Regions from separate parts of the Mycobacterium sp. D16Q16 genome, predicted to be linked through region 1. Evidence: predicted binding sites of a transcription regulator. Region 1 holds the regulator's gene; each other region holds the start of a gene.
What was found. Region 1 encodes LexA, which represses DNA repair genes until DNA is damaged. Its sites were predicted from a motif close to CGAACANNTGTTCG; they were not measured.
Positions count from the first base shown of each region.

Region 1 (4,417 bases):
GTATACATTCTGCCGAGTACGTAAACCCAAACCGGAAGGTGATCATGGCCGGCGCTGTTAAGTTCAAACGCACCATTTTCGAACCCGAGCACGAACTGTTCCGCGAGTCGTTCAAGACCTTCCTGGAACGGCATGCCGAGCCGTACCGGGAGGAGTGGGACGAGAACAAGATCGTCGACCGCTCTCTCTGGGTCGAGGCGGGCAAACAGGGCTTCCTGGGCACTGACATGCCTGAGGAGTTCGGCGGCGGCGGACTCGTCGATTTCCGCTACAACGCCATCATCGGCGAAGAGATCACCAAGGCTCGCCAGTCGGGTATCGGTTTCACTTTGCACAACGATGTCGCGGGTCCGTACTTCCGGGATCTGGCCAACGACGAGCAGAAGGCCCGCTGGTTCCCCGGTTTCTGTTCCGGTGAGCTGATCACCGCCATCGCCATGACCGAGCCGGGCACCGGAAGCGACCTGCAGGGCATCAAGACCCGCGCGGTCAAGGACGGCGATCATTACATTCTCAACGGCTCGAAGACCTTCATCACCAACGGCATTAACGCCGACCTGGTGATCGTGGTCGCACAGACCGACCCCGAGAAGGGTGCGCTGGGCTTCAGCCTCATTGTCGTGGAACGCGGCATGGAGGGCTTTGAGCGCGGCCGCAAGCTCGACAAGATGGGCCTGGACGCGCAGGACACCGCCGAGCTGTCCTTTACCGATGTCCGGGTGCCCGCCGCCAACCTGCTGGGTGAAGAGGGCCAGGGCTTCATCTACCTCATGCAGAACCTGCCGCAGGAGCGCATGTCGATCGCCGTCGTGGCGGCCGCGGCGATGGAAACCATGCTTGAGGCGACCATCCAGTACACATCCGAGCGCAAGGCGTTTGGCAAGCCCATCAAGAGCTTCCAGAACAGCCGCTTTGTGCTGGCCGAGCTCGCTACCGATGCCACGATGATCCGGATTATGGTCGACGAGTTCATCACGCTGCTCAACAAGAAGGAACTGAGCGTCGAGCAGGCCGCGATGGCCAAGTGGTACAGCACCGAGAAGCAGGTTCACCTGATCGATCGCTGCCTGCAGCTGCACGGTGGGTATGGCTTCATGCGCGAGTACCCGGTTGCCCGGGCATACATGGATTCTCGTATCCAGACGATCTACGGCGGAACCACCGAGATCATGAAGGAGATCATCGGGCGTTCGCTCTAGCGCCTCATGATCATTCGTGACGCGACCGCCGATGACGCGGTCGCCTGCGCGGCGATCTACGCGCCGTATGTAACGGATACGGCCATCTCGTTCGAGGAGGTGCCGCCGTCGGATGCTGTTCTTGCCGAACGCATCCGCACGGCGGCCCACCGGCATGCCTGGCTTGTTGCCGAGGATGGCGGTGAGATCTTCGGGTATGCCTACGCGGTGCCGTGGAAATCACGGACCGCCTATCAGTGGGCGTGTGAGGTCAGTGTGTACGTGGACGGCACCCGGCAACAGCGCGGGACGGGCCGCCAGTTGTACACGGCGCTGCTCGACCGGCTGCGCTCTCGCGGTTATCGCACGGTGCTCGCCGTTGTCGTGGTTCCCAATCAGGCGAGTGAAAAGCTGCACCGGGCAATGGGATTCGAGAAAGTCGCATGCTACCGACGCATCGGCTACAAGTTGGGCAGCTGGCACGACGTGGCGCATTTCCAGCTGTTCCTGCCGTCCCTCGACGGCCGTGCAGGCGACGATTCCGCACCCGGACCGCCGCCTGGTGACGGCTAGATCTTGCGCAGGACGGTGACGACCTTGCCGAGGATGGCGGCGTCATTTCCGGGGATCGGCTCGAACAGTGGGTTGTGCGGCATCAGCCACACCTGACCCGTTGTCCGCTTGAATGTCTTGACGGTCGCCTCGCCGTCGATCATCGCCGCCACGATATCGCCGTTGTCGGCGACATTCTGCTGGCGGACCACTACCCAGTCGCCATCGCATATCGCGGCGTCGATCATCGATTCGCCGACCACCTTGAGCAAGAACAGCGATCCCTCGCCAACCAGCTCGCGGGGGAGCGGGAACACATCCTCTACGGCCTCCTCGGCCAGGATGGGACCACCGGCGGCGATACGGCCTAGGACGGGCACGAATGTTGGCTCGGGCAGGTCGCCGGAACCGGCCACATCGGTGGTCGCGGACGGGCCGCGGGAATCATCGATTCCTCGAACATCAACGGCGCGTGGACGATTTGGATCGCGCCGCAGGAAGCCCTTCTGTTCGAGGGTGCGTAGTTGATGGGCGACCGACGATGTCGAGGTAAGCCCGACGGCATCGCCGATTTCGCGGATGCTCGGGGGGTAACCCCGCTCATTCACCGATGCGCGGATGACCTCCAGGATGGTCCGCTGGCGCTCGGTCAGTGAACCGGTGGCGGGTCCCTTGCTGGGTGTATCGCTCATGGGCCCGAATCTAGACCTGTCGGCGGTATTTATCAAACATGTGTTCGATGCGTGTCGCGAATAGAGCCCGGGGGGCCGCGCGTAGGCGGCATTCGTGCAGCTCAAGACCACTTGTCGGTGGCGGATGCTACAAATCGATCACATGTTCGGACATCGAACACATGATCGAGTACATTCGAACATAAGAGCGAACGGGCCTACCGATCGACAGGACAGGAAGGGCACACAGATGAGCACAAACGTTCTCACCACACCGCGGTCTCGCGCTGCCGAGTACGCGTCACGCGATTACGCCCCGCAGGCACGTGCCTACAGCGCGGAGTACCCGCTGACTCAGCGTCGGGCGCTGCCGGTGCGCACCGTCGCCTATCGGAGGCCCGCCGGCCGGCCGGCCGCGTACCGGGGCACCGGTGTCCGGGTATCGGCGGTGCCGCATCGGGTGCATGGTCGTCGTCCGGTGAGCCTGAAGGCGACCATTGTTGTTTCGGTGGGTGCCGCGGTGGCGACGATGTGGCTGCTGATGCTCGGCCAGGTCAGTGCTGCCGGAGTCGGGGGAGTTGGTGTGCCGGAGCGTGTGGCGGTCGTCCAGGTCGCGCCCGGCGAGACCCTGGCCGACGTGGCCTCGCGTGTCGCGCCGGATGCCCCGCGCTCGGCGGTGGTGTCCAAGATCCGTGAACTCAATGAACTCGACTCGGCGACAGTACAAGCCGGTCAGACGCTGGTTTCTCCGGTCGGCTGATCGGCGAACGGGCGTGACCTTCGAACGTGTGGGAGCACGGGTATCCTCGAGACCGGTCTGGGCGCGCTGCGCTGTGTGTCAGCCCACCCAGCCCAGTGACTTGGAGTCCAGAACCGGCGAAGGAGCAGTAATGCACTGTCCGTTCTGCCGTCATCCAGACTCGCGCGTTGTCGATTCCCGTGAAGCGGATGAAGGTCAGGCGATACGTCGACGGCGATCGTGCCCGGAGTGCGGCCGTCGTTTCACCACTGTCGAGACCGCTGTGCTGGCCGTTGTGAAGCGCAGCGGTGTCACCGAGCCGTTCAGTCGCGACAAGGTCATCAAGGGCGTGCGCCGGGCCTGTCAGGGCCGCGATGTCGATGACGATGCGCTGAATCTGCTTGCCCAGCAGGTCGAAGATGCGGTCCGGGCCGCCGGGTCTCCAGAGATTCCCAGTAACGAGGTGGGCCTGGCCATCCTCGGCCCGCTACGTGACCTGGACGAGGTCGCCTATCTGCGCTTCGCCTCGGTGTATCGCGGATTTAGCTCCGCCGACGACTTCGAACGTGAGATCGCCGCGTTGCGCGCCCATCGGGACGCACCGACCGGATCCTGATCTTCGGCTGGGTCGACGCGCTGTTAGTTCAATACCAACGATTGATCGGCGACGACATGGCCACCGATCGTCACCCAGCCCTCTGGGCTCCACTGCGTGAGAATCTGCGACCCCTTGCCCTGGTTGACGATCAGGTCGCGGCTTAATAGATCGGTCATCCGCGCCGCGACAGATCCGGTCGCCTCATCCTCGTTGACGCCCAGGTCGAAGGCGAACACCCGTGATCGCACCAAATTCGCGTCGCGGTCCTGCCACGACCACACGCAATGCAGCAGTTCGTCCGCATAGTCGGCGGGGTCGGCGGCATCCACATCGCGGGGGGAGTCCAGCTCGTGAAAATCGGTTTCCGGGGCCCATTCGGACCGGGCTCGGATCCACGTGCGGTCGTCATAGTTGACCTGGAGCACACCCGCGGGAACTTGCAAGGTGTTGACCGGTGTTCCGCGCTCGCGCAGCCACCACGCCAATCCCACCGTCGGATGTCCGGCGAAGGGCAGTTCGGCTGCCGGGGTGAAGATCCGCAGATGTGCGGTGTTGGACCCTTCGGCAGGAAGATCGACGAAAACCGTTTCGCTGAAACCCAACCGGGTAGCGATTTCCTGGCGGTCCGCCGCGGCGACGTCAGCGCCATTGACGATCCCCAGGGGATTTCCGAAGTTGC
Region 1 covers NZ_MAEY01000015.1:37,514-41,930, reverse strand. Annotated here, with positions in the region: gene B4394_RS16540 (acyl-CoA dehydrogenase family protein) at 45-1,199, shown strand; gene B4394_RS16535 (GNAT family N-acetyltransferase) at 1,206-1,751, shown strand; gene lexA (transcriptional repressor LexA) at 1,748-2,422, opposite strand; gene B4394_RS16525 (LysM peptidoglycan-binding domain-containing protein) at 2,652-3,161, shown strand; gene nrdR (transcriptional regulator NrdR) at 3,292-3,756, shown strand; gene B4394_RS16515 (PhzF family phenazine biosynthesis protein) at 3,780-4,417, opposite strand, start outside.

Region 2 (4,417 bases), on a different contig from region 1:
ACCGGGTGGGTGTGATGCGGCGCGGGCGCAGTCAGCGCCTCGCCGATGGCCTCGCGTAGCAGGTCGGGATCGACTGCGATGTCGGCGAATTGCCGGATGGAGCGGCGCACCAGCACCGCATCGCGGCGCCCCTGCTCCAAGGCCTCCGCGGTGCCGAGCCAGAACAGGTCGTCCGGGCCCGAGCGCTGGAGATCGCGGGCTGCGCTGCCGTCATCGGACACCGCCAGGCCGCGCACCACCGCGACGGGCACGTCGGTGAGCTTGCCCTTGACAAGGTCGGCGGCAGCGGCGATCTCATCGACGATGGCCACCTCGGTCACCTGAAGTTCGTTACCGTGCTTATCTTTTGCACCGGCGTAGCCGTAGAGGACGGAGATGCCGGAAGATCCGATGGCCGCATCGGTCTGGCCGTTGCGCCAGGCCCGGCCCATGGTGTCGGTGATCACCACCGCTACGTTCACGCCCAGCTGGCGCGACAGTGCGGCCCGCACCGCGGTCGCGCTGGCATCGGGGTCAACGGGAAGCAGCACGAGTTCGGCAGTATCCACATTGGATGCGTCGATTCCGGCCGCGGCCTGCACGATGCCAATGGTGTTCTCGGTGATCAGCGTCTTGCCCTTGCGGGCCAGCACGCGGACCGATTCGGAGTCGATCAATTTGCGCCGTAAGGCGTCTCGAGCCTCGGGGTCGGTGGGCGCGGCGACGATTCGGCCCTCGGCCTTCGAGATGATCTTGCTGGTGATCACGATCACATCGCCGTCGCGGACCCACGGCGCTGACTCGGCGATGGCCCCGGCGATGTCGTCACCAGGGCGGAACTCGGGCAGGCCCGGAACGGGTAAGATCTCTACCGGAGCCGCTGAACCATGTTCCGGTGCAGGGGAATCCGCAGCTAAGGTCATAGGGTAACTCCGGCCAGGTCAAGTCCCGCACGCACCATTGCCGCCGTCGCGTCCGGGTCGGTCATGAGCAGCGGAACTGACCGTACCTGAACTCCCGCAATGTGAGCCGCGTCACCCTCGCCGACCAGCCAGCCATCCAGGATGCCGGTCTGTGAACGGGCGCCGAAGTGTTCCCCGACACCTTGCGAGCTCACCTCGACACCGATCACGCGCAAACATTCATCGGCCATTCCGCGGAGCGGCTTGCCCGACACGATCGGCGAGTATCCGATGACCGGAGCGGGGGTTGTGCGGAGCGCTCCGCGAACTCCACCGACCGCCAGTACCGCCCCGATGCTCACCACCGGATTGGACGGAGCCAGCAAGACGACATCGGCCTCGCCAATGGCCTCGGCAACACCCGGCCCGGCCTTTGCTTCGTCCGCGCCGACGAACGCGAAGCTGTGCGTGTGAACCTGCGCGCGGTGTTGTACCCACCACTGTTGAAAGTGGATGGCACGCTGCTGTCCGTCGGCGGGGTCGGTGATCACCACGTGGGTCTCGCAGCGGTCATCGCTGGCGGGTAACAGCCGGACTCCGGGCTGCCATCGATTGCATAACGCTTCGGTGACCGCTGATAGCGGGTAACCGGCTCGCAGCATTTGACTGCGTATCAGGTGAGTGGCCAGGTCCCTGTCGCCGAGTGAGAACCAGTCGGGCTGGGCGCCGTAGGCCGCCAGCTCCTCCATGGCGTTCCAGGTCTCGCCGCGGTGTCCCCAGCCTCGCTCGGGGTCGACGCCTCCGCCCAGGGTGTACATGCAGGTGTCCAGGTCAGGGCAGATCCTGACGCCATGCATCCAGGCGTCGTCGCCAATGTTCACGATGGCGCTTATCTGATGCTTGCTGGAGTCTGATCCGAGCAAGCGCTGGACGCCGAGCAGGAAGCGTGCTCCGCCGACGCCGCCGACGAGGACGGTGAGTTTCACGCTGACCCAGACTAGTGCGCCGGCAATGATGCGACACGCCACGAGGGCGCCACGCCGATTTTGTCGGTCGCAGATGGTATGAATTTTCGTCCTTCGCTTGACCCCGGCAGCGAACACGTGTGTAATCACACCAGTGTCATTCCTCGGGCTGAGTTTGGAAGTTACAGGCGCAGACCGAGATTCGATCAGATGTTCGAATGGAAATGGCCGAGAAAACAACGATGTGGCACGAAACCGGGCATTACGAGCTGTATTGGGATGCAAGAGGAACAGTGAGGAGGCGGGACGATGCTGTTTGGGCGCAATGAATTTGGCGTACACGACGAGCTGAGTTCCGGCGTTGGCACGGGTGCGACGGGCTTGCCGCCCGCACGTCCGCATCTGACGTTGGTGCAGAACGATTTTGATGCGTTGATCGGTGTAGCTGACGATCAGTGGCAAGAGAAGGCACTGTGCGCACAGACCGATCCCGAGGCGTTCTTCCCTGAGAAGGGCGGGTCGACTCGCGAGGCCAAGCGCATCTGCCAGGGCTGCGAGGTCAAGGACGAGTGCCTTGAGTCCGCGCTGGCCAATGACGAGCGGTTCGGCATCTGGGGTGGGCTGTCCGAGCGTGAGCGCCGCCGCCTGAAGCGGGGCATCATCTAACTCCGGGTTCTGTGCTCGACCAGGGCGGGTTAATCGCCCTCGTCGGTGATGGATGGGTCGATCACCGACGGCTCCACCCCCAGGTGGGTGGCAACCTGCGCGACCAGTAGATCGTGCAGGAGATCCGACAAATCTCCAGATTTCTTCGCGCGTAATTCGATCGGCTTGCGGAACAGGACAATTCGCGCCCGGGTGGTGTTACCCCGGGTGTCCACGCCAGCAGGAATCAGCCTTGCCAGCGGGATCGGTCCGTCCGCGATGACCTCCGGCGGCCACTGCACAGACTCGGGATCCTTGGGCTGGATGCGGGGAATCTCATCGACCGCGACATCCAGCCCCTCCAATCGTGACTGCCACGCCCGTTCGATCGGCTCGTAGGCCTCCAGGACCGCCATATCGAAACGCTCGGCCCGTGAGCGCCAGCCGGGAACGGTTGGCGGTAGGAGGGGGCCGCGGAAATCGCGTCCCCTTCGAGAGCCCTGCGAGCTCGACCCGCTAGCCGAGCCGCCGCGCCGTCCGTCACGTGACATACGAGAAATGGTAACGGTGTGGCTGCTGTGGCTGGCGAATCGCAACGAGCCGGTCACCCCGGGGTCTCTGCCCGATCACCGGAGGGTCTCGGTCGGTTCACAGCGCGTGTCTGCGGGTCGGAACGTGTTTGCGCACGCTAGCCTCAACGTTTGTGAGAGCCCCCCGTCGTTGCTGTCGGCCCGGGTGCCCGAGTCCCGCCGTGGCGACGTTGACGTTCGTCTACGCGGATTCGACGGCCGTGGTCGGGCCGCTGGCCACGTCCAGCGAGCCGCATTCGTGGGATCTGTGCGCGCAGCACGCGAGCCGGATCACCGCGCCCCGTGGGTGGGAGCTCGTCCGGTACAACGGCCCCTTGCCGTCGAATCCCGAGGATGACGACCTGGTCGCCCTGGCCGACGCGGTGCGGGAACCTGCCGGTGTCCGGGTGGCCGCTGCTGGATTCAGCGAGCCGGCACTCGATATGGGATCGCCCGCCACCTCCGCTGCCCCCAGGCCCGTGCATCCGGCTCCGGTCGGGCGGCGCCGTGGGCACCTGCGCGTTCTGCCTGATCCAGCCGAGTAACTCTGATCAGGTAGTTTCGGCTCGGCCCGATGACATTCTGTAGCCTCTCGCCGGACGTTCACGTTGGATACTCGCCGACCACTAGGCTGGCCAGCGACACCTAACGTCCCCCTCTCTCGATAGATCAATAGGAGCACTCTCGTCATGGCCCGGTCCGCCGACGCTGTCCACGCAGTCATCAAGGCGTACGACGTCCGTGGTCTCCTGGGCGAGCAGATCGACGAGTCTTTTGTCTTCGACGTGGGTTCCTCGTTCGCGCGGCTGGTCAAGGCCGAGGGGGCGGACGCCGGTACACCGCTGCGGATCGTGGTCGGTCGCGATATGCGGGACTCGTCGCCCGGTCTGGCGCAGGCGTTCACCGAGGGTGTTACCGCACAGGGTGTCGACGTCGTGCTGATCGGGCTGGCATCCACCGACCAGCTGTATTTCGCTTCGGGGTTGTTGGACTGCCCGGGGGCCATGTTCACCGCCAGTCACAATCCGGCCGCCTACAACGGAATCAAGCTATGCCGCGCGGGTGCCAAGCCCGTGGGCAAGGACACCGGCCTGTCCATCATCAGTGATGAGCTGATCAACGGTGTGCCGGTGCATGACGGTCCAGTGGGCAGCGTCTCCGAGCGCGATGTCCTCGCCGAGTACGGCGATTTCCTGCGGTCACTGGTTCAGTTGAGCGGAACGCGCCCGCTCCGGGTGGCAGTGGATGCCGGAAACGGGATGGCAGGGCATACGACCCCGGCGGTGTTGGGTCCTATTGCGTCGATCGCGCTCGCGCCGTTGTACTTCGAGTTGGACGGTAATTTTCCCAACCACGA
Region 2 covers NZ_MAEY01000007.1:27,408-31,824, forward strand. Annotated here, with positions in the region: gene B4394_RS09545 (coenzyme F420-0:L-glutamate ligase) at 1-902, opposite strand, end outside; gene cofD (2-phospho-L-lactate transferase) at 899-1,867, opposite strand; gene B4394_RS09555 (WhiB family transcriptional regulator) at 2,258-2,512, shown strand; gene B4394_RS09560 (metallopeptidase family protein) at 2,542-3,042, opposite strand; gene B4394_RS09565 (DUF3499 domain-containing protein) at 3,195-3,605, shown strand; gene B4394_RS09570 (phosphomannomutase/phosphoglucomutase) at 3,750-4,417, shown strand, end outside.
Region 2: a site for LexA is predicted at 2,050-2,063, ahead of cofD (2-phospho-L-lactate transferase). Genes of this name have one in related genera too.

Region 3 (4,417 bases), on a different contig from region 1:
CCAACCGATCTGGCGCAGTTCGTCAGGGTCGAAATCGCCGCGGTAGTAAATCGCCAGGTCCCAGTCGCTGTCCGGGCGGTGCGTGCCCTGTGCGCGGGAACCGCCAAGGGTAACCGCCTCGACTGCGGGAAGTGCCACCAGGCTGTCGGCGATGGAGTCGAGGAACGCGGTGTCGGTCATCGTCCGGCGGTATCGATGAGAGCCTCGACGGTCGCGATGAGTACGGCCCGGTGGGCGGCCAGGCGCTCGGGTGAGAAGGGCTCTGTAGTTGCGAGACTGCGCAGCGCCGGTGATGCACCGAACCACGCGGTGGTCAGCCCGAGCGTGAGGGCCAGGATGTCGGCAGGTTCCACACGCACTGAGGGAGGGCATGCTTCGGCGATCGCTTGGACTTTTCCTGCGTAGGCGGCAGTTTCCGCGGGACCGGCGATGGGGCGTTCCAGCTGTGCCCAGGTGGCAAGTCTGAGATGTTCGGGATGGTCGATCAGATGGTCGAACAACGCGCCCGCATAGCCCGGTAGATCCCTGGGCGTGAAGGGGACGGCATCGGACATCCGCTCAATGGAATGGGCGACCACGGTGTCGAACAGTGTTTCTTTGTTGGTGAAGTAGACGTAGAGCAGCCGCTTGTTGGCCTCTGCCGCGGCACCGATCCTGTCGACACGTGCACCGGCCAGTCCATGCTCGGCGAACTCCGCGTACGCGGCATCGAGCAGCCGCTTCTTGGTGGCAGAGGCGTCGGGCGGCATCCCATAAGCCTAGAGGCATGTCGCCGCGCGATTTCGGCAGCGCACCGGCTGGGGCAGCGGTTATGCCGCCAGCCCAGACGGTGCGCCCCCATCAGGCCAGGTGGCTGTTGAACCAGTCGGCGATGTGACCGACGGTGCGGTCGACGACGTCGGGCTGGTCGTAGTACTGGAAGTGATTGGTGCCGTTCTCCCAGATGAGCTTCTTGTCGGCGGATGGAATCGACTCGAAATGCCGCCGTGCTGCCGCCGGATTCATGCAGGTGTCGGAGTGGATCACCAATGCGGGCTTCTCCAGCCTGGCGGCACCAGGCACGGTGGTGTAGTCGAAGTGGTCGAGGTCGCTCATGATGGCGTAGCGGTTCTCCCAGCCCTTGAGCGTCCACGATCCGTACCAGCTCCACACCAGCGGCCCGGGCAACCCGGCATCGGATCCGGCGACCGGGTCACCGAGGTCGGGGGAGACCAGCGGTGCGTAGAGGACTTCGCCGGTCTGCTCGTACCGGGCCTTGGCATCACGCGCCCGCGTGAGCCTGGCGTCCAGGAGAGCTTCCAGCTGCTCGGTGGTGGGCGCGGTCGCCGGATCGAACGGGTTCTCGCTGACGCCGGCGGCGATCATGAACAGGTCGGTCTCGCGGTCGCGGTAGTAACCGGTCACCGAGGCAACGGCTTTGATCCGGTCGTCATAGGAGGCGATATCGAGCATCTCGGGCCCACCCTGACAGACACCGGCCCCGAAGATGCGCGATGGGTCGACGTCATCGCGGTTCAGCAGGTAGTCGATGGCCGCTACGGCGTCCTCGTTCTTCATCTTCGGGTTCTCGAGACGGCGCGGTGTGCCGCCGCTCTCGCCCACGGTGCGGGGATCGAACGCCAGCGCCAGGAAACCTTCGTCAGCGAGACGGGTGGCGTAGTGGATTGGCGCTTGTTCTTTCTCGAACGAATAGGGGCCCAGCAGGACCACTGCGGGGAAGGGGCCGTCACCGTGGGGACGGTGTACGACACCGACGATGTCCTCGCCGTGCGAGGGGAAGACGACCTTTTCGGGCGTGTAGTTGCCGTGGTGTGGCATTCGCTTCTCCAGATTCTCGTCTAGCTGCTTGCCGTCGCGTCGGATGCGGGCCAGTACCGCCAGCATACATGTATATATCTAGTTAGTTACCTGCCTTGTACGAATTGCGGGAGCGGCCACGTATAGAACATATGTTCGATACACTGGTGGGATGGGCTGGTCGCAGGGTCCCCCAACCTGGGCGGAAATGGAGAGGGTGCTTGATGGGCGCCCCAACCGTCACGCGCCTCCGGGGGATGGCGGGGATGGTCCGGCGTGGAGCCGAAAGCGCCCACCCTATGAGCCGCCCACCCGTGAGCGCGGACGGTCGTCGGTGCCTTACGCCGAGCTACATGCGCATTCGGCGTTCAGTTTTCTCGACGGCGCCAGCCTGCCGGAAGAGATGGCGCAGGAGGCGGCCCGGCTCGATCTCAAGGCTCTGGCGCTCACTGATCATGATGGCTTCTACGGGGTGGTCCGTTTTGCGGAAGCCGCTAGGGAGCTCGGCTTGCCCACGGTGTTCGGTGCGGAGCTGTCTCTTGGTGGACAGGGCAACACGGAGGACTCCACGCATCTATTGGTGTTGGCGCGTGGCCAGGAGGGGTATCGGAGGTTATCGCGTGAGATGTCGGCTGCGCATATGTCCGGTGGTACACCCAAGGATCGGAAAGGTAAGCCGCGCTACGACCTTGACGTTTTGGCCGAGGCTGCCGGTGGTCATTGGCATATTCTGACCGGCTGCCGTAAGGGGCATGTGCGACGAGCACTCATCGCTCACGGACCAGACGCGGCGGAAAAGGCGCTGGCTGGTTTGGTCGACCGGTTTGGGGCGGATCGGGTCAGCATCGAACTCAGCCGGCATGGCCATCCTGATGAGGATGAGCGCAATGCGGTGCTCGCCGAGTTGGCGCCGAAGTTTGGTGTCGGTGTGGTCGCTACCACCGCAGCACATTTCGCTACACCCGATAGTGGGCGGCTCGCCATGGCGATGGCGGCAGTGCGAGCACGCAAGAGTCTCGATGATGCCGCAGGGTGGCTTGCCCCGGTGGGGGGAGCGCATCTGCGGTCCGGGGATGAGATGGCCCGGCTGTTCTCGCATTGTCCGCACGCTGTGACGGCGGCAGCCGAGCTGGGGGAGGCGTGTGCTTTCGATTTGAAACTCATTGCCCCCAAGCTGCCACCCTTTGACGTCGAAGACGGGCACACCGAGGCTAGCTTTTTGCGGAAGCTGGCGATCGAGGGCGCTGCTCGGCGCTACGGGCCACGGGCGGGTGCTGAGAAGGCTTACGCCCAGATCGAAAAAGAGTTGAATATCATTACAAGGAAAGACTTTCCGGGATACTTCCTGGTCGTCTACGACATTGCGCGGTTTTGTCGCGACAGTGACATCCTATGCCAGGGTCGAGGGTCTGCCGTTAATTCGGCGGTCTGTTACGCGCTTGGTGTTACCAGCATCGACCCGGTGGCGGAGGGCCTGCTGTTCGAACGGTTCATGTCCGAGGCGCGTGACGGTGAACCGGATATCGATATCGACATCGAATCCGATCGCCGAGAAGAGGTCATCCAGTACGTCTACACCAAGCACACCCGTGAACGTGCCGCCCAGGTGGCCAACACCATTACCTACCGGGGGCGGATGGCAGTGCGGGACATGGCCAAAGCACTCGGATACGCACAGGGACAGCAGGACGCCTGGAGTAAACAGATGGGTCATTGGGGCGGTTTGGCTGACGCCGCCGAGGTCGACGGCATTCCGCCGCAGGTTATCCATTTGGCGCAGCAGGTCAAGGATTTTCCCCGGCATATGGGCATTCACTCGGGTGGCATGGTCATCTGCGATCGTCCGCTGGCGGATGTGGTGCCCGTCGAGTGGGCGCGCATGGAGGACCGAAGCGTGTTGCAGTGGGACAAAGATGATTGTGCCGCAGTTGGTTTGGTCAAATTCGACTTGCTGGGTCTGGGCATGCTTTCGGCGCTGCACTACTGCATCGATCTCGTCGCCGAGCATAAGGGCATCACGGTTGACTTGGCTCAAATAGACCTGAAGGAGCAGGCGGTGTACGAGATGCTTGCCCGGGCCGATTCGGTGGGGGTGTTCCAGGTGGAATCGCGTGCGCAGATGGCCACGCTGCCACGGCTGAAACCCGCGAAGTTCTTCGACTTGGTGGTGGAGGTGGCGCTCATCCGTCCCGGACCCATCCAGGGCGGCTCGGTGCATCCATATATACGGCGGTACAACGGGATCGAAAAGGATTGGAAGTATGAGCATCCGTCGATGGAACGGGCGCTGAAGAAGACTCTCGGCGTCCCGCTGTTTCAAGAACAGCTGATGCAGCTCGCCGTCGATGTGGCCGGTTTTACTCCTGCCGAATCCGATCAGCTACGCCGCGCTATGGGGTCCAAGCGCTCTCCAGAGCGGATGGAGCAATTACGCGCCAGGTTTTATGAGGGCATGGCCAGGTTGCACAATATCACCGGAGAGCGGGCCGACCGCATTTACGAAAAGCTCTATGCCTTTGCCAATTTCGGGTTCCCGGAGAGTCATGCGCAGAGCTTCGCCTCGTTGGTGTTCTATTCGTCGTGGTTCAAGTTGCATCACCCCGCTGCGTTCTGCGCGGCG
Region 3 covers NZ_MAEY01000004.1:68,749-73,165, reverse strand. Annotated here, with positions in the region: gene B4394_RS04790 (nucleotidyltransferase domain-containing protein) at 1-180, opposite strand, end outside; gene B4394_RS04785 (TetR/AcrR family transcriptional regulator) at 177-749, opposite strand; gene B4394_RS04780 (alpha/beta hydrolase) at 841-1,818, opposite strand; gene B4394_RS04775 (error-prone DNA polymerase) at 1,970-4,417, shown strand, end outside.
Region 3: a site for LexA is predicted at 1,943-1,956, ahead of B4394_RS04775 (error-prone DNA polymerase). Genes of this name have one in related genera too.